DNA from 3 places in the Blautia sp. OM07-19 genome. Region 3 is predicted to be linked to each of the others. Evidence: predicted binding sites of a transcription regulator. Region 3 holds the regulator's gene; each other region holds the start of a gene.
The links. Region 3 encodes Rex, which represses fermentation and respiration genes when NADH is low (regulators of the CRP and FNR family bind a similar motif). Its sites were predicted from a motif close to ATTGTTAANTANTTAACAAT; they were not measured.
Positions count from the first base shown of each region.

Region 1: a site for Rex is predicted at 3,141-3,160, ahead of adhE (bifunctional acetaldehyde-CoA/alcohol dehydrogenase). Genes of this name have one in related genera too.
Region 2: a site for Rex is predicted at 1,924-1,943, ahead of pckA (phosphoenolpyruvate carboxykinase (ATP)). Genes of this name have one in related genera too.

Region 1 is NZ_QULA01000005.1:27,069-33,910, reverse strand. It holds gene DXC01_RS05355 (AI-2E family transporter) at 1-137, opposite strand, end outside; gene adhE (bifunctional acetaldehyde-CoA/alcohol dehydrogenase) at 402-3,011, opposite strand; gene DXC01_RS05345 (GTP pyrophosphokinase) at 3,518-4,219, shown strand; gene DXC01_RS05340 (pyridoxal phosphate-dependent aminotransferase) at 4,365-5,558, opposite strand; gene DXC01_RS05335 (sodium-dependent transporter) at 5,621-6,842, opposite strand, start outside.
Region 2 is NZ_QULA01000017.1:63,790-70,631, reverse strand. It holds gene DXC01_RS12295 (glycoside hydrolase family 2 protein) at 1-1,764, opposite strand, end outside; gene pckA (phosphoenolpyruvate carboxykinase (ATP)) at 2,089-3,693, shown strand; gene DXC01_RS12285 (alpha-amylase family glycosyl hydrolase) at 3,820-5,589, shown strand; gene DXC01_RS12280 (AAA family ATPase) at 5,715-6,842, opposite strand, start outside.
Region 3 is NZ_QULA01000042.1:8,689-15,530, reverse strand. It holds gene alr (alanine racemase) at 82-1,248, opposite strand; gene DXC01_RS17925 (NAD(P)H-hydrate dehydratase) at 1,306-2,898, opposite strand; gene DXC01_RS17920 (redox-sensing transcriptional repressor Rex) at 2,992-3,648, opposite strand; gene abc-f (ribosomal protection-like ABC-F family protein) at 3,807-5,729, shown strand; gene DXC01_RS17910 (NADP-dependent isocitrate dehydrogenase) at 5,772-6,842, opposite strand, start outside.

The DNA.
Region 1 (6,842 bases), on a different contig from region 3:
ATATTAAAGATCACGCGGATTCCTGCTGCGATACTCTGGCTCTGGTTCAGGATATACATGATCGCAAATCCAAACGCCAGGACTGCTGCACCTGTAATTCCAAGTTTCACGTATTTTGTGTTTTCATTCTGTTTCAATAATCATGCCCCCTGAAGCTTAACGCTTCCTTTGTTCCACATAAGATGTATGTGGTTTTTGTTTGATTTTACCATATCTGTTGGTGTTTATTGTAACATTCGTGTTCTTTCTTTTCAACACACAAAGTCTTAAATTTGTCCGCGCAAATCTTAAACAAATCTTAACTGCCATAAAGCAACTGCCCCGGCACTACGTTCCTGTAATGCCGGGGCAATCGCCGCTTATATTATTTATATTTTATGGAAGAAAATATATCGTTTTAATTATTTACCATAGTAAGCTTTCAGGTAGATTTCTTTGAGTTCTGCGATGAGTGGGTATCTCGGGTTTGCACCAGTACACTGGTCGTTGAATGCCTGCTCGCTCATCTCATCAAGAGTCTCAATGAAGTATTTCTCGTCTACACCGTAATCTTTGATGGTAGGTTTGATCTCGATGATCTTCTTGAGTTCTTCGAGTTTCTCCAGAAGTTTCTCAAATACTTCTTTGTCATCTTTTCCTGTCAGTCCTACGAAACGGCCAACCTCTGCGTAGCGAGCCAGTGTCTTCGGATACTGATACTGCGGGAAAGTACCCATCTTAGCCGGAACTTCTGCTGCATTGTAGCGCATAACATCTGTAAGTACCAGAGCGTTTGCGATACCGTGCGGGATGTGATGGAAAGCGCCCAGTTTGTGAGCCAGGGAGTGGTTTACTCCGAGGAATGCATTTGCGAATGCCATACCAGCCATGCAGGAAGCATTTGCCATATGATCTCTTGCCTCTACATCATTTCCGTTTCTGTATGCTCTTGGCAGATAATCAAATACCAGTTTGATTGCACGGAGTGCAAGACCGTCTGTGTAGTCAGAAGCCATCATGGATACATATGCCTCAAGAGCATGTGTCATAACGTCGATACCGGAAGCACTTGTCAGTCCTTTTGGTGCACTCATCATGTTGTCTGTATCTACGATCGCCATATCCGGTAACAGTTCGTAGTCAGCCAGAGGCCATTTGATTCCTGTTTCTTTGTCTGTGATGATGGCGAAAGGTGTTACCTCAGAACCTGTACCGGAAGATGTAGGTACGGCGATGAAGTAAGCTTTTTTACCCATTTTCGGGAATGTATAGATTCTCTTACGGATATCCATGAAGTCCATTGCCATATCATCGAAGTCTGCATCCGGGTTTTCATAGAGAACCCACATGATCTTACCAGCATCCATTGCGGATCCACCACCCATTGCGATGATGCAGTCTGGTTCGAATGCACGCATTGCTGCAGCACCTGCTCTTGCAGAAGCGAGGGACGGGTCTGGTTCTACATCAGAGAAGCATGTATGAACGATTCCCATTTCGTCAAGTTTGTCTTCGATCTTCTTGGTGTATCCATTCTTGTAAAGGAAGGAGTCCGTTACGATGAAGCAGCGTTTTTTGCCCATCACGTTTTTCAGCTCATCAAGAGCAACCGGCAGGCAGCCTTTTTTGAAGTAAACTTTTTCCGGGGTTCTCATCCAGAGCATGTTCTCTCTCCTCTCAGCAACAGTCTTGATATTGATCAGGTGTTTAACACCAACGTTTTCAGATACAGAGTTTCCACCCCAGGAACCGCATCCAAGTGTCAGAGACGGAGCGAGTTTAAAGTTGTAGAGATCTCCGATACCACCCTGAGAAGATGGAGTGTTGATCAGGATACGGCAGGTCTTCATTGCTGCTGCATGTTTTGCCATCTTTTCTTTCTCATTTACGTTGATGTACAGAGAAGATGTATGTCCATATCCACCGTCAGCTACCAGCTGTTCTGCTTTTGCGATAGCTTCGTCGAAGGTTTTTGCCTTGTACATTGCAAGTACAGGAGAAAGTTTCTCGTGTGCGAACTCTTCGCTGATATCTACAGATTCTACTTCACCGATCAGGATCTTGGTTTCTGCCGGAACAGTAACTCCTGCCATCTCAGCGATCGTAGCTGCTTTCTGTCCAACGATCTTGGCATTCAGTGCACCGTTGATCAGGATTGTTTTTCTTACTTTTTCGATTTCGTCTTTCTTAAGGAAGTAGCATCCTCTGTACTGGAACTCTTCTTTTACTGCTTTGTAAATGCCTTCAAGAACAGTTACGGACTGCTCAGAAGCACAGATCATACCATTATCAAATGTTTTGGAATGGATGATGGAGTTTACTGCAAGACGGACATCTGCTGTGTCGTCGATGATAACCGGTGTATTTCCGGCTCCAACACCAAGTGCCGGTTTTCCGGAGGAGTATGCTGCTTTAACCATTCCAGGACCACCTGTTGCAAGAATGATGTCAGCTTCCTTCATTACGAGGTTTGTAAGCTCAAGGCTTGGTACATCGATCCAGCCAATGATTCCTTCCGGAGCACCTGCTTTTACTGCTGCTTCAAGAACAACTTTGGCAGCTTCAATAGTGCTTCCTTTTGCACGTGGATGTGGGCTGATGATGATTGCGTTTCTTGTCTTCAGAGCGATCAGGGTTTTGAAGATTGCTGTGGAAGTCGGGTTTGTTGTCGGGATAACTGCTGCGATCAGACCGATCGGTTCTGCAATTTTCTTGATTCCATAAACCGGATCTTCTTCCAGTACACCACAGGTCTTGGTGTTTTTGTATGCATTGTAGATGTACTCTGCTGCGTAATGGTTCTTGATGACTTTATCTTCTACGATACCCATTCCTGTTTCTTCAACGGCTGCTTTTGCAAGCGGGATACGGGCTTTGTCTGCTGCTGTTGCGGCTGCTTTGAAGATCTTGTCTACCTGCTCCTGAGTATAGGTAGCAAAAATTTTCTGAGCTTCTTTCATCGCAGCGATCTTGGCTTCAAGTGCCTCTGGAGTGTCGATAATTGCCGGGATGTGGGTTTCTTTCTTTGCCATTTCTGAATCCTCCTGTTTTCCTCTTGTGATTTGATTCTTTCTGGTTTTAGTAGTGTGTTTGATGGTTGTGTGTGTTAATGGATTAACGTTAATTATTTATCAATCTTGCTGATGAGGCTATTGTATTAGATTGTTAATCATTTGTCAATATATTTTAACCACCTAAAAAATCCACTAAATCCCTTTTTATTTATTCTTTTTATGTAATTTGCACAACTCTACCCGGGGCATTTTTGTATATATTTATCATATTTTATGGTTACTTATTTTGCATTTTATTTTTATATGGTATTTTATATAAGTTTTTTTGTTTTTCTCTGTACAAATTAGTTATTTTGTATATAATAGAATAATACATCAGAATATATTGTCATATTCCTATTTTATCCTGCATAGATTAGAGGATAAGAGATGACACAGAACTATTCCCTGTTCTGCGATTCTCTTCTGTTTTACTTTCTTTTAACACGATCAATCTACAGATTTATTATTGAAGGAGTATTCTAATGGGAAGCGGTAATGCAATACGGGTAACAGAACCAGAAACATTCACACTGATACAATTAGAGGAAGAAAGACAGAAATTGAAAAAGAAAGAACTATTAAAGAATATGCTGACCGACAGCGAGTTCAGCATCCAGGGACAATGTGCCATCAATCTTATGATGACCAAGATCGATATCATCAACACTTTTCTGCTGATGAAGACCGGACGAAACTACATACAGATGAAGACCGGACGACTCAAGAGCTACGACAGTGTCTGCAAGAAAATGCAGAAAAAAGGCCTCGATATGAATTTCGCGCAGGCAGTGGAAAAGATCAACGACCTGATCGGGGTCCGTGCTGTGTGCGCTTATGTGGACGATATCTACAAGGTGGCTGACCTGATCCAGAAACAGCAGGACATCCGCATCATCAAGATCAAGGACTATATCAAGCAGCCCAAGAAATCCGGCTATCAGAGCCTGCATCTGATCCTGGAGATCGCAATTCCATTCCAGAATGAGAATCAATGGGTCAAACTGGAGCTTCAGCTCCGGACGGCTGCAATGGATTACTGGGCAAACCTCGACCACCAGCTCCGTTATAAGAGAGGTCAGAAACAGGCTGCCGTTATCAATGAGGAACTGCAGCAATGTGCCTCTATGATCAGCCAGCTCGATCAGAAGATGCTGGCGATCCGCAAGAAAATTGATAAGATCTGATATAATGCCATGTAAACGTAGACAGGAGCCTCTGCCTTGTATTTCTACAAGAGGGGCTCCTGTTTTTGTGGTTTTATCTAAAATCCTGTATAAATAGTGTTTTATATTGTTATTTTTTTGTCATTCTTTTGTTGTTTCATGTGGATTATTTGCCCAGTCCATACTCCGCAGCCAGTTTCTTAAACTCCGGAAGGGAATTCTGGATCGTCTCATAGGAAACACAGTATGCCAGCCTCACATATCCCGGGCAGGCAAAGGAGCTTCCCGGAACCATGAGGATATTGTATTTCTTGCCGGCCTCACAGAACTGCTTCTCATCTGCGATCGGAGATTTCACGAACAGGTAAAAAGCTCCCTGTGGTTTGATGCACTCAAATCCACATTCTGTCAGTCCATTGTAAAGTGCCAGACGGTTTCTGTCATAAGCTGCAACATCTACTTCTGCGTCTACGCATTTCTGGATGACTTTCTGCATCAGGGACGGTGCATTGACACTTCCGAGTACACGGTTTGCGATCGCTGCTGCTGTGATGACGGTTGCGCTGTCTTCCAGCTCATCCGGAATGACCAGATAACCGATACGCTCACCCGGCAAAGACAGAGATTTACTGTAGGAATATCCTACAACCGTATTCTTGTAGTATTTCGTCAGATACGGAACTTCTACGCCGTCATAAGCCAGCTCTCTGTATGGCTCATCAGAAATCAGATAGATCACAGAACCGAACTCCTGCTGTTTTTTCTCCAGGATCGCTGCAAGTTCTTTGATAGTATCCTCGGAATAAACGACACCTGTCGGATTGTGCGGTGTATTTACGATCACTGCACGAGTGTTGACTGTAATTTTTTCTTCCAGTTCTTTAAGGTTCGGCTGAAAGGTCTCTGTGTTCGGTGAGATTTCCACAAGCTTGCCATCATAGTTGCGGACATATGCACCATATTCCAGGAAATACGGTGCAAAAACGATCACTTCCTCTCCAGAATTCAGGATCGTTTTGAGGATCACGTTCAGGCCACTGGCAGCACCAACAGTCATGATCAGATTATGTGCAGAAAAAGCAGTTTCGAAACGACGGTTCAGAGACTGTGCGATCGTCTCTCTGACATCCTCGAACCCGGCGTTACTCATATATCCATGAAGGACAGTCGGTTCTTCGTTGTTTACAAGATCTATGATTGCTTCGCGTACACAGTCCGGTGCCGGAACACTTGGATTTCCAAGGCTGAAGTCATAGACTTTGTCCGCACCGTACTTTGCCCGGAGACGGTTTCCTTCTTCGAACATCATACGGATTGCTGAATTGTTCTGTACGAAAGGTTTCATTTTTTCTGCTATCATAATACTTGTGCCTCCTCTTAATTCTTATTGTTTGCGATACTTACGGATTGTTCCGTGGTATCTTATTTCTTTTTGCTGTGTCCGAATGAGATCCATCCTGTCAGTGCCAGCATGGCAATACCGACGATCATCCATGGGATCAGATAAGCATTTCCCTTTGGCTGGAACATGTCATAGTAACCTTTGAGATAAATGATCGCTACAACGACCGGGATCACCCACAGCATGTAATTTCTGATGAATGCCGGGAATTTCGCTCCTTTTCCTGTGTTGGCTTCTCTCAGGAAATTCTTCCATCCCCATCCGTTCTTAGATGTACAGAAAATCACGAATATTACAGATCCAAGCGGCAGGATGTTGTTTGAGATAATAAAGTCCTCAAGATCCATGATAGTTGTTCCTTCACCAAGGATCTGGATTCCGGACCATGGTCCAAAGCCAAGGATTGCCGGCATGGAAAGGATAATGATCAGAACGATATTAAATGCAACAGCCTTGTTGCGTTTCCATCCCCACAGATCCATTGCAAAGGACAGGATATTTTCGAATACTGCAATTACTGTAGACAGTGCCGCAAAAGACATAAACAGGAAGAACAGTGCTCCCCAGAGTCTTCCGCCAGCCATCTGATTGAACACATTTGGCAGAGTGATGAACACAAGTCCCGGACCTGCTCCCGGCTCTACATTGAATGAAAAACACGCCGGAATGATAATAAGTCCTGCCATCAGTGCTACGAAGGTATCCAGGATCAGGATGTTGATGCTTTCTCCTGCAAGGGTACGTTCTTTGCCCATGTAGCTTCCGAAGATCTCCATCGCTCCGATACCGATACTCAAAGTAAAGAATGCCTGTGACAGTGCCCCAAAGATTACATTTCCAATTCCTGCCTCGCGGATATTGTCAAGATTCGGTACAAGGTAGAATTTCACACCTTCCATTGCTCCATCCAGTGTTACGGAGTGAACTGCCAGTACAACGATCAGTGCCAGCAGACAGATCATCATAATCTTAGTGATACGCTCGATTCCGTTCTGAAGTCCCAGGGAACATACACCAAATGCCAGCAGGACCGCTGCGATCATCCATCCAGTCATCGTTCCTGTAGATGTCATCAGATTTGAGAAAAATCTGCTCACTTCTTCGGAAGAAGCTCCGCTCAGTTTCCCGGTTGCCATAACATAACAATAGTACATCATCCATCCTGCAACCATCGTATAAAACATCATCAGCATGTAGTTACCGATCATTCCCATATAGCTGTATTTATGGAAATTAGAACCT
Region 2 (6,842 bases), on a different contig from region 3:
AAAAACACCGTTGACCTCTTCTTCCACATCTGTCCACTGTGTGTAGATACTGGCACTTAAGCCCTGTGGGATCAGATTTCGCACACCCTGCCATCTTTCGAGGAAACGCTTCTCGAGATCTTTTTTGTTTTTGCAGATTCCATAGCCGTATAGTTTTTCTTTTGCACAGTGACCTGGTTCCCGATAGCTGTAACCGCCAAATTCTGAAAGAACGGAAGCCCTCTCTCGTTCCGGGCGGATGAACAATTTAAAGAAATAATTATGCAGGCTGGAAAAATCTCCGCCTCCCTGGTCAAACCATCCACTTGCCTGATCGATCAGCCGGTTCGGATCAAGTCTGCGGACGATCCTGGTCATATCCTCTGTCTGAAACTGTCCCCAGCCTTCGTTGAAGATCACCCATGCCGCAATGCTGGGATGATTTCCAAGAAGCCGGATCGTCTCTTTCATTTCCCGGATAAATTCCAGGCGGCCGGCTTTTGCTTCTCTGGAAAGCAGTCTCGGATAAACGTCACGCATTGGGATCCGAAGCCAGGAAAGCAGAGTCGCACCGTAAGTTACAAACCAGTGTTTATAGTAACTTCCACCATTGACCATATCCTGCCAGACTACGATTCCAAGTCTGTCGCAGTGATAATACCATCGCTGCGGCTCGATCTTGAGATGCTTCCGCACCATGTTGAAGCCGGTCTTTTTCATTTCCTGGATGTCAAAGATCATCGCTGCATCAGATGGCGGCGTGTACAGACTCTCCGGCCAGTATCCCTGGTCGAGCACGCCATTCTGGAATTGTACTTCGCCGTTAAGACAGATCCGCAGGAATTCCTCATGAACTTTCGTTTCCAGAGAAAACTTCCGCATGGCGAAATAGCTGATGGCTCTGTCGTCTCCCAACTTTACTTCAAAATAATAAAGATACGGAGTTTCACAGTTCCACAGAGAAATGGACTCAATCGGGATCTCGATCCATTTGTCACTTACAGCCAGTACTGCTGTTTCCAGCATATCCTCTGTAGAAATCTGTGACGGTTTCACTACCGGATCTGGATAAAGTCCTGGTTTTCGTATTTTTATTTCTATCGGAAGATTTCTGGAAAGTTTATCCACATTCTTTTTATCTGTACTATAACTGGAACTTACTTTGATCCTGATGATCTTTTTCTCGATATCCGGAACTGTTTTTATTTCTTTTATGTAGGTTTCCGGCACTTTTTCCAGCCATACTGTCTGCCAGATGCCGCTCTGGGCGGTATAAAACATGCCGCCTGCATTAAGTTTCTGTTTTCCCTTCGAATGGTAGGAAGTATCACTCAAGTCTTTGACAGCTACTATAAGTTCATTTGCGCTTTCCTGCGCGTATCTGGAAATATCCACTTCAAACGGAAGATATCCTCCCGTATGACGTTTCACCTTATGTCCGTTAATCCGAACTTCACAGGACTGATCTACCGCACCGAAATGGAGCAGGATGCGGTTTTGCCCCTTTTCTCTGTCCCAGCCCGGAAGATCGAAATTTCTCCGGTACCACAGATATTCATCTGGTTTAAGCTGACGTCCGACTCCTGAAAGAGCTGTCTCAGGCGAAAACGGCACGAGGATCCTGCCCTCATACTGCTGTGGCTGTTTATAGTCTATAGTAAAAGCATAATCCCACCAGCCATTGAGGATCTGATAATCTTCTCTCATCAGAAGTGGTCTCGGATATTCCTCCAGCACATGATCCCTGTCGAGATTTTTTCCCCATCTTGTGTAAAGCTGCTTCATAAGATTCCCGTCCTTTCTGATGATATTTCTGCCTGGTGATGCCAGCAAATGCTTTCTATATTATATATAGAAGATTTTTTTTTATTCATTGTACATTTGGGGAATACTTATGTCAAGAAAGCAGGATAATGCTGAAATCACTGCCCAAACACGACATGCAGTGTTAAATTATTATCATTTTTTCAAAATTTAATGGTTTTTTTATTGCTTTTATTGATGAATTATGTATAATAATCTCTATGAGAAGTCGGAGTGTTCCACTTCTTAGAGGTTAAAGCAGCCAGCATATAGATGGCTCCAATAAAGAAGAGAGGTAAATGTAAGATGGCAAAAATCGATTTAACTAAGTATGGCATCACAGGTACAACAGAAGTTGTATACAATCCTTCTTATGAAGTATTATTCGAGGAAGAGACTAAAGCAGGTCTTGAAGGCTTCGAAGTAGGACAGGAAACAGAACTTGGCGCTGTTAACGTTATGACAGGTATCTATACAGGACGTTCTCCTAAAGATAAATTCATCGTTATGGATGAGAACTCCAAAGATACCGTTTGGTGGACTTCTGATGAATACAAGAATGACAACCATCCTGCAACACAGGAAGCTTGGGCAGCTTGTAAAGCACTTGCTCAGAAAGAACTTTCCAACAAGAAACTTTTCGTAGTTGACGCATTCTGCGGTGCTAACGCTGATACTCGTATGGCTATCCGTTTCATCGTTGAAGTTGCATGGCAGGCACACTTTGTTACAAACATGTTCATCCAGCCAACAGCTGAAGAACTTGAGACATTTGAGCCAGATTTCGTTGTATACAATGCTTCCAAAGCAAAAGTTGAAAACTACAAAGAACTTGGCCTCAACTCTGAAACAGCTGTAATGTTCAACATTACATCCAAAGAGCAGGTTATCATCAACACATGGTACGGCGGAGAAATGAAGAAAGGTATGTTCTCTATGATGAACTACTTCCTTCCACTGAAAGGCATCGCAGCTATGCACTGCTCTGCTAACACAGACATGAATGGCGAAAACACAGCTATCTTCTTCGGACTTTCCGGAACAGGTAAAACAACTCTTTCCACAGACCCGAAACGTCTCCTGATCGGTGATGACGAGCACGGCTGGGATGACAACGGTGTATTCAACTTTGAAGGCGGATGCTATGCTAAGGTTATCAACCTTGACAAAGACTCTGAGCCGGACATCTACAATGCAATCAAACGTAACGCTCTTCTTGAGAACGTAACAGTTGATGCAAACGGAAAGATTGACTTCAACGATAAGAGCGTAACAGAGAACACTCGTGTTTCCTATCCGATCGACCACATCGAAAAAATCGTTCGCCCGATCTCTTCTGCACCGGCAGCTAAGAACGTAATCTTCCTGTCCGCAGATGCATTCGGCGTACTTCCTCCAGTATCTATCCTGACAGAAGCTCAGACACAGTACTACTTCCTGTCCGGATTCACAGCAAAACTTGCTGGTACAGAGCGTGGAATCACAGAGCCTACACCTACATTCTCAGCTTGCTTTGGCCAGGCATTCCTGGAACTGCACCCAACAAAATATGCAGAAGAGCTTGTTAAGAAAATGGAACAGAGCGGAGCAAAAGCTTACCTCGTTAACACAGGATGGAATGGAACAGGCAAACGTATCTCCATTAAAGACACTCGTGGTATCATCGATGCTATCCTCAACGGAGATATCAACAACGCTCCTACCAAGACAATTCCATACTTCAACTTTGAAGTTCCTACAGAACTTACAGGCGTTGATACAGGAATCCTTGACCCACGTGACACATACGCAGATGCTGCTCAGTGGGAAGAAAAAGCAAAAGATCTTGCTGCAAGATTCATCAAGAACTTCGCTAAATATGAAGGAAATGAAGCTGGTAAAGCACTTGTTGCTGCTGGTCCTCAGTTATAATTTCATATTTGAACCAAAGAGGGGCTGCCGTACATACGGACAGCCCCATTATTTTTTACCGGGCATGTTCTGTTTCATGCAGCATTCCGGCGATAAAAAAATAACTACGAAACGAGATGATAACCTATGAGTTGGTACAATGAAGCAATTTTTTATCACATCTATCCACTTGGACTTTGCGGTGCACCGAAACAGAATGAGTACACCACTCCTGTCCACCGTCTGAACACTCTCCTCCCATGGATCAACCACATCAAAGAGATCGGATGCACCGCCCTGTACATCGGACCTCTCTTCGAAAGTGTCGGACATGGTTATGAAACCACCGATTATAAGAAGCTTGACTCCCGTCTTGGAACAAACGAAGACCTGACCGCTTTTGTCAAAGCATGTCACGAAAAAGGCATCAAAGTAATCTTCGACGGTGTATTCAACCACACAGGACGTGATTTCTTTGCATTCAAGGATATCCAGAAGAACCGCGAACATTCTCAGTACCTTAACTGGTACTGCAATGTCAATTTCTGGGGAAACAATGAATACAATGACGGATTTTCCTATGACAACTGGGGCGGATACAATCTGCTTGTCAAGCTGAACCAGCGAAATCCGGAAGTCCAGAATTATATCTGTGATGTGATTCGCTACTGGGTTTCTGAGTTTGATGTCGATGGAATCCGTCTGGATGCCGCTGATGTCCTGGATTTTGATTTCATGCGTGCACTCCGCCGTACTGCCGAGGAAGTCAAACCTGATTTCTGGCTGATGGGTGAAGTTATCCATGGCGATTACAGCCGCTGGGTAAATGGCGAGACACTGCACAGTGTCACAAACTATGCTCTGCACAAAGCTCTTTACAGTGGACACAATGACCATAACTATTTCGAGATCGCACATACAGTGAAATATCTCCAGAACATGGGAAATCTTGATCTGTACAACTTTGTTGACAATCACGATGTAGAACGAATCTACACCAAACTGTCCAATAAAGCGCATTTTAATCCGGTTCATGTACTTCTTTATACTCTTCCGGGAGTTCCAAGTATCTATTATGGTTCTGAGTTTGGAATTGAAGGACGCAAGGAACGTTCCTCTGATGACAGCCTGAGACCTGCCCTGGTTCTTGCAGACTACGCAGATGCGAAAGAAACAAATCCATGTACAGCTCTGGTTGCCGCTCTTGGAAAGATCAGACAGAATACCCCGGCTCTGAGCTACGGAAGTTATGCAGAACTGCAGCTTACTAACCGCCAGTTTGCTTTTGCCCGTGATCTGGACGGTGTGCGCGTGGTCGTAACTGTCAACAATGATGACAACGATGCTTGGATGAACCTCCCTGCCGGAAATGCATCTGAATATGTCGGCACTCTGACCGGTCAGAAAGTTTCTGTCGAGGGCGAACGCATCAATGTATGTGTTCATGCAAACAGCGGTGAGATCTGGGTACCTGCCGGTGATATGCCGGAGTACACGCCTGTCAAGGTAGAGGTGAAGGAAAAAGCTGTTAAAGAATCTGTCAAAGAAGAGACTCCTGCTGCCGAAGAGACTGCTGTTGCTGAAGAGACTACAGTTGCTGAAAAAACATCTGCCACAAAGACAGAGGAAAAAGAAACTGCTTCCGAAAGTACAGATGTAAATACTATCAGCACTGCCACAAAGGAAACTGCCGCTACAGAAGAAAAAGTTACCGAGGCATCAGAAAAATCCACAGCAAAAGAACCTGTCAAGGTTGACCCGAACAAGGCTCCGGAAGGCATGACCGTCGAAGAACTCCAGGCTGCCATCCTTGCACAGATGGCTAACAACGGACCTGTCACCGATCAGATGAAAAAGACTGTCGATGACAACATCTGGCATGATTCTCTTGTAAACTGGCTCAAGAGTTTCCGATAAAATCAAAGAAACATATCTGCAATATCAATTTACGCAGATAATATACAGACAGGGAGCATTTCCACTATGGATCTGCTCCCTGTCTGTATTCTATACTATTTTGTTTATATACTGATCTTTGCGCCTTACTCAAATAATTTCTTCACCATCTCTGCATCAAATGTTACAGAGGATACCTTATTTACCTCGATCTGATACAGCGCATTTGCTGCGATATGCTCTGCCGCCTGCTCCAAATCACGGATTCCTGTAGTATCCGCAAACTGCTCGATCACTGCATCCAGTCCATCCGGTGCGATCACGCACTCTTCTTCTCTTAAGTTCATTCTCTTGAGAACTTTTGGAAGGGCAAATTTGGAGAAGATGACTTTCTTCTCTTCTGCTGTATAATCCGGAAGTTCAATGACCGCAAAACGGGACATTAACGGTGCACTGATCTGTGCTTTGTCATTTGCTGTTGCGATCGGATATACACCGACGGTCGGAACCATACATTCCATGTAGTTGTCTGTGAATCCCAGGTTATCGAGAAGTGTCAGAAGCACGTCTGCCGGATTTCCGTTTCCTTTACCGTTGGTTGCTTTATCCAGCTCATTGATGATAAATACAAGATTGGATTCTCCTGCCATGGAAAATGCCTCCATGATGATTCCCGGTTTGGCATTGGCATAAACACGGGAACTTCCTGTAAGCTGCTCAGGATCGTTGATGGAACTCATATCAAGAGTTGTCCACGGAAGTTTCAGGATACGTGCTACGGCATATGCGATCTGGGATTTACCTGTTCCTGCCGGTCCTACAAGCAGAAGTCCATACGCCGGAAGTGTATGGGTACGGTTAATCTGAATGATCGTCTCGATGATTCTCTGTTTTACTTTCTCCATTCCGTAAAGTTCTTCGTCAAGAATACGGCGTGCCTCTACCGGGTCGATGGATTCAAAGTAATTATTCTTCCACTGGATGTTCATCATAATGGACAGTGCTCTCTGTGCATGTCTTCTTTCTTCCTGAGAGACCTCATGGGAACGTGCTACGGCAAGGTTTCGTCTTGCCCAGAGGCGGATGTTATCCGGCATGGTCCTTCCCGCACAGGTCATAAAGTCTGTGATGCTCTGGATACTGGTGAGCTTCATGTTGTCGCCCTCTTCATTCTCGTCCTCGTTCTCTGGAAGTTCTGTCGGTGCATTGCTTGCGAGCAGACGCTCGATCATAAACTGAAGAAATCCATCCTCTGCAGAAAGCTTGGTGCCGCC
Region 3 (6,842 bases):
TGACAGCTCCATTCTTTTTCTCAGAAATTAGTATTTCCATTTTTTTCTCGTGTATACATGTGTGGTATTTTACGCTGTTATCTAGTTAAAGAAGGTCAGCTCTCCCCATTCTTTGCCGTCTTTGATGTAGACTCTCGGCACTCGTTTGCTGATATCACAGGCAAATTCATAGGAAAAACGTCCGGAAAGATCACCAAACTTCTCAATGCTTATGAACTCCTTGCCGTCTTTTCCGATCAGAGTCACTTCATCTCCGGCCTTTGCGTCCGGGATCTTTGTGATATCTACCATGAACTGATCCATGCAGACTCTTCCAAGGATCGGTGCCTTTTTGCCGTGGATCAGAACCCATCCCTTATTGGAAAGAGAACGCGGATAGCCGTCTGCGTATCCCACCGGGATCGTTGCGACTTTCATTTCTTTCTTGGCAGTAAACGTTCCGCCATAGCTGAACGCCGCTCCCGGTTCCACGGTTTTGATGTAAGAAATATGGCTCTTGAGTTCCATTGCCGGGATCAGTTTCACGATATCTCTCTCCACTTCATTGGAAGGATAGATTCCATAGATCGTAATACCCGCACGGACTGCATTTAAGTTTGCCTCCGGCACACGGATGATCCCTGCGCTGTTAGAGCAGTGCTTCATCGGGATCTGAATGCCTGCATCCTCCAGAAGTTTTGCAAAATTCAGATAACGGTTAAGCTGGTCGATCGCCGGGCTTCTGTCTGTCTCGTCTGCTCTTGCAAAATGAGTGAACATTCCCTCGATCTTCAGATTTGGAAGCTGGGAGATCTTTTTGATCTCTTCGACACTTTCCTGTCTGTCTGCAAATCCAATACGGCTCATACCGGTATCAAGACCGATATGGATATGTACATCTCTTCCCTGACGCTGCGCTTCTTCTGAAAGTTTCTGTGCCATCTCATAGGTGCAGACAGTTAAACGGATCTCCTTTGCGATCATTTGTGTGAAATATTCTTCAAAAACGATTCCAAGGATCAGAATCGGTTTTTTCACACCAAAGGTACGAAGCTGCAATGCTTCCTCCGGTGTCGCAACTGCAAATCCCCAGATATAGTCATAGTCTTCGATCAGACGTGCGATCGCCTCTGCGCCATGTCCATATCCGTCTGCCTTGATGACAGCAACGATCTTGGTACCCTTGGCAATGTTTTTCTTCATCTCTGCAAAGTTATGTGCGATCGCATCCAGGGATACGACGGCCTTTACTCTTTCGAATTTTTTCATGATCTTTATCTCCTTACTGCGTAATGCAATTATTTTTATCTGGATTTTTGAAACTTATCAGAGTTCCTGCATAGTTTCTCTGTCTTTAAGAACTTTCGCCGCTGCCCGCGCAATGTCTCCGGCTTTCATTCCGTAAGTGCCTTTTTCCTCGACAGCCTTATCTCCTGCCAGCCCGTGAAGGAATACGCCAAAAGCCGCCTGCTTTGCCAGATCCACCGTATTCTCCGGATCTGAACGGAATGCACACAGAACCCCTGCCAGGATCCCCGACAGGACATCCCCGCTTCCCGCAGTCGCCATTCCTGGATTCCCGCTTTGATTGATCCAGCAAAAATCCCTCTTCGGATCTGCAACAACAGTCACTGCATCTTTGAGCACACAGACCACGCCATTTTCCCTTGCAAAATTCGATGCTGTCCAAATGAGATTTTGCTGAATTTCCGGTATGGAGAGTGCCCGATCCGCTGCTTCTGAAAACAATCCGCTATTTTTAGAAGTCATAAAATTTTCACTCAGCCGACTCGTCTCGCCAAGATGCGGCGTACAGATCACCTGGCTGTGCTGAAGATATTTCTTCCACTCCGGATGTTTCGAGAGCAGGTTCAGTCCATCCGCATCCATGATCACAGGTTTCCCCATTCTCTGCGCATGGGCAAGATAAAATTCTGTTTTCCGTGCACTTTTCTCAGACTGTCCAAGTCCTGGTCCGATCACCACAATGTCGCACCAGTGCATTGCATTAACCCATGCTTCGTTGCCGCCAGCATCATCTGCAAACATCGCCTCCGGAAGAAGCGTCTGCAGTGGAATGCGATTCTCCTCATCCGTCAGGATCTTGACCATCCCGGCTCCGGCAGCGAAGGCGCCCTCTGCACAGAGATACGCTGCCCCGCACATTCCTTTGCTTCCGGCAACGACAAGAACCTTGCCAAACGTACCCTTGTTCCCATTCGCGGCGCGCAGAGGAAGCTTCTGGAGATCTTTTTTCTCAAGTGCCGCTTTCTGTGTCGGAAGATCCGGATTCTCGTAGATGCCGACATCTGCTACAACAATTTTTCCCGCAAAATTTTTGCCTGGATAAAAACACAAGCCTGTTTTACAGAATGCAAACGTCACCGTCAGATCCGCACGAAATGCGATTCCAAGCTCTCTGCCCGTGTTGCTGCATACCCCGGACGGCAGATCTACCGCCACTTTCCATGCAGAAACCTCGTTCAAAGCCTGAATGACTTCTCTGTATTTTCCTTCGATCGAGCGGTCAAGCCCAACGCCGAAGATGGCATCTACTATAGTAGTATATTCTCCTGCTGCCAGGTTATTCACCAGAGGGACCTGATAATTCTCTGCGATCTTAAGCTGGCGGCGTGTTTCCTTTGTGCGGTGATCCGGATTTCCGAGCATATAGATTTCCGCGTTATATCCATGCAGATGCAGGATCCTGGCGATTGCGACTCCGTCTCCGCCGTTGTTCCCGCCTCCGCAGACGCACAAGATCCGCTGTTTCTGTGACATTTCCGCAAAATGTCCTTCCATTGCATCCACAACAGCCAGTGCCGCCCGTTCCATCAGCACACAGGACGGAACTCCCATTCCGGTAATGGTGCAGCCATCCAGTGCTTTCATTTCCGATCCGCCTACAATTCGTTTCATCTGATATCTCCTCGATATACGATACAAAGCAAAAAGCTGTTACGCAGCCGCCTTCATTAAGGAGCCGGGTAACAGCCTCTTGCTGTCCTCATGTTATGATTGCTGCTCTTCCACGTGTTCCTGACGATATTGACTGAGATTGTAAGATAACGTCATCAGACTCTCAGAAAGATGTACGTTCTCTACAATGACATCCTCCGGAGTCTCCAGATCGATATGTGCAAAATTCCAGATTGCCTTGATACCATTCTCGATCAGGATATCTGCCATATCCTTCGCCTTGTTCTTCGGCAATGTGAGAATCGCAATCTCAATATTCTTCTCTCTGAGGAAGAATGGGAGATTACTGATCATCTGGATCTCAATTCCACGGACCGCGATGCCCTCCAGTACCGGATTGACATCAAAAATCCCTTCCAGCTTAAAACCACGTTTTTCAAAGTCAACGTAATTGGCAAGTGCCTGTCCAAGATTACCGGCACCGATGATGATCATCGGATGTACCTCATCCAGTCCAAGGATCTTACCGATTTCTGTATAGAGATATTTCACATTATAACCGTATCCCTGCTGCCCAAATCCTCCAAAATTATTCAAATCCTGGCGGATCTGCGATGCTGTGACACGCATTTTCTTACTAAGGTCATTGGAAGATATACGTTCAACATTGTCTTCCAGTAACTCGCCAAGATAGCGATAATACCGGGGCAGTCTCTTAATTACAGCTTTTGATATCTGTTTTGCTTCCACCGTTGTCCCCTCCTTATACTTTCCTGTTAATTATACCGAAATGTTATTTTATTGTCAATCAATGTTGTCAAATCTATACAATTTTTGAGGAAATTTCCTTTACAAAGCCATCATTTAACCTTATAATCATAGCGTATATTGACTTTGGAGGAATATTTATGATTTTATCGTGTCAGGGCATCAGCAAATCTTTTGGCGAAAAAGTCATTTTGAACGATGCCTCATTTCATATAGAAGAGCGTGAAAAAGCCGCTCTCATCGGCAACAACGGAGCAGGTAAGACAACCCTTCTCCGTATTATAATGAATGAAATTTCTGCGGATTCCGGTCAGGTCGTTCTGATGAAGGACAAGAAGATCGGTTATCTCGCACAGTATCAGGATGTCAGCGGACACCGCACCGTCTATGAGGAACTGCTCACAACCAAGCAGTACATCATCGACATGGAAGACCGCATGCGTGCGATCGAAGTCCAGATGAAAAACGCTTCCGGCGAGGAACTTGACCGTCTGATGAACACCTACACCCGCCTGACCCACGAATTTGAGCTGGAAAACGGCTATGCCTACAAGAGCGAGCTAATGGGTGTCCTCAAGGGTCTTGGCTTTACGGACGAAGATTTTGCCAAACAGGTCGAAACCCTCTCCGGTGGACAGAAGACCCGTGTCGCTCTTGGTAAACTCCTGATCTCCAAGCCGGACATTCTTCTCCTCGATGAGCCGACCAACCACCTCGACATGGAGAGTATTTCCTGGCTGGAAACTTATCTTCTGAATTATCCGGGTGCTGTATTTATCGTCTCCCATGACCGTTATTTCCTTGATAAAGTTGTAACGAAGGTCATTGAGATCGATGCCGCCCAGGTCCGCATGTACAGTGGCAATTACTCCGCTTACGCCGAAAAGAAAGCACAGCTTCGTGACGCACAGTACAAGGCTTACCTTAACCAGCAGAGAGACATCAAGCATCAGGAAGCCGTCATCGTCAAGCTGAAATCCTTCAACCGTGAGAAATCCATCCGCCGCGCAGAAAGCCGTGAAAAAATGCTCGGTAAGATCCAGCGGATCGAGAAACCGACCGAGGTCCAGAGCCAGATGCGGCTTTCTCTGGAACCGAGAGTTGTCAGTGGAAACGATGTTCTCACGGTAGAAGAACTTTCCAAGAGCTTTCCGGAGCAGACACTTTTTACCGATATCTCTTTCCAGATCAAGCGTGGTGAGCGCGTTGCTCTGATCGGAAACAACGGTACCGGCAAGACGACCATGCTCAAGATCCTCAACGATCTTATCCCGGCAGACTCAGGAACTTTTTCCCTGGGCTCCAAGGTTCAGATCGGATATTATGACCAGGAACACCATGTACTCCACGCGGAGAAGACGATCTTTGAGGAAATTTCCGATACTTACCCGACACTTACCGAGACAGAGATTCGAAACATGCTCGCCGCCTTCCTCTTTACCGGTGATGATGTTTTCAAAGTGATCTCCTCTCTCTCCGGTGGTGAGCGCGGCCGTGTTTCCCTCGCGAAGCTGATGCTCTCCGAGGCAAACTTCCTGATCCTCGATGAGCCGACCAACCACCTTGATATCGCTTCCAAAGAAATCCTCGAAGAAGCGCTGAACAGTTACACCGGTACGGTCTTTTATGTTTCTCATGACCGATATTTCATCAACCAGACCGCGACCAGGATCCTGGAACTGACCAATCAGGCCGTTGTCAACTATATCGGTGATTACGATTACTACCTTGAGAAAAAAGAAGAACTCACTGAGAAATACGCTCCGGTGCAGCAGGAAACTGTAACTGTGCAGGAAACCGCACCAGCCACAGCATCTGAAGGAAAGCTCACCTGGCAGCAGCAGAAAGAAGAACAGGCACGTAAGCGTAAGCAGGAAGCAGAACTTAAGAAAACAGAAGCGCGGATCGAAGAACTCGAAACCCGCGATAAAGAAATCGATGAAACACTGGTTCTCCCGGATGTCTGCACCAACGTCGGACGCTGTGCAGAACTCAGCCGCGAAAAAGACAAAATCCAACAAGAACTTGAAGAACTCTACGAAAAATGGGAAACCCTGGCGTAATGCCTTGGGTTTCCCATTTTTATTTTTTGATGTATTTTTAAATTAAAGTAATGTATCCAGAGTCTCTCTGATCGCAAGGATAAACTGCTCGCTGTTCAGTACGGTCGGATTCTCAATGCTGGTGATCAGTGCCAGGTCTTTGGTCATCTTTCCGGATTCGATGGTGGAAAGAGTTGCTTCTTCCAGTTTGTCTGCGAACTGTGCAAGTTCCTGATTTCCATCGAGTTCCCCACGTTTGCGTAGTGCTCCTGTCCATGCAAAGATGGTTGCAACGGAGTTTGTGGAAGTCTCGCCGCCCTCCAGATGACGATAATAATGTCTCTGTACCGTTCCGTGAGCAGCTTCATACTCATAGTATCCGTTCGGAGAAACAAGAACAGATGTCATCATCGCAAGAGAACCAAATGCAGAAGATACCATATCACTCATAACATCTCCATCGTAGTTCTTGCATGCCCAGATAAATCCACCCTCTGCTTTCATGACACGGGCTACGATATCATCGATCAGGCTGTAGAAGTAAGTAAGACCTGCTTCCTCGAATTTCTCCTTGAACTCATTGTCAAATACTGTCTGGAAGACCTGTTTAAATTTGGCATCGTAAGTCTTGGAAATGGTATCCTTCGCGCCAAACCATACATCCTGCTTGGTATCCAGTGCATAGTTGAAGCAGCTTCTTGCAAAACTCTCAATAGAAGCTTCCATGTTGTGCATACCCATGGCAACTCCCGGAGCCTTGAATTCCTGTACCAGAGCACGTTTCTCTTCTCCATCCTCGGAAGTATAGACAAGCTCTACTTTACCCGGTTTGTCAACGTACATCTCTGTGTTCTTGTAAATGTCCCCATATGCGTGACGTGCAAGAGTGATCGGTTTCTTCCAGTTGCGTACGCATGGCTCGATTCCCTTTACTACGATCGGGGCACGGAATACAGTTCCGTCCAGAATCGCACGGATTGTTCCGTTCGGGCTCTTGTACATTTTCTTGAGGTCGTATTCTTCCATACGTGCGTGGTTTGGAGTGATGGTCGCACATTTAACTGCAACACCATATTTCTTGGTTGCTTCTGCTGCATCGATGGTTACCTGGTCATCGGTATCATTGCGGTGTGC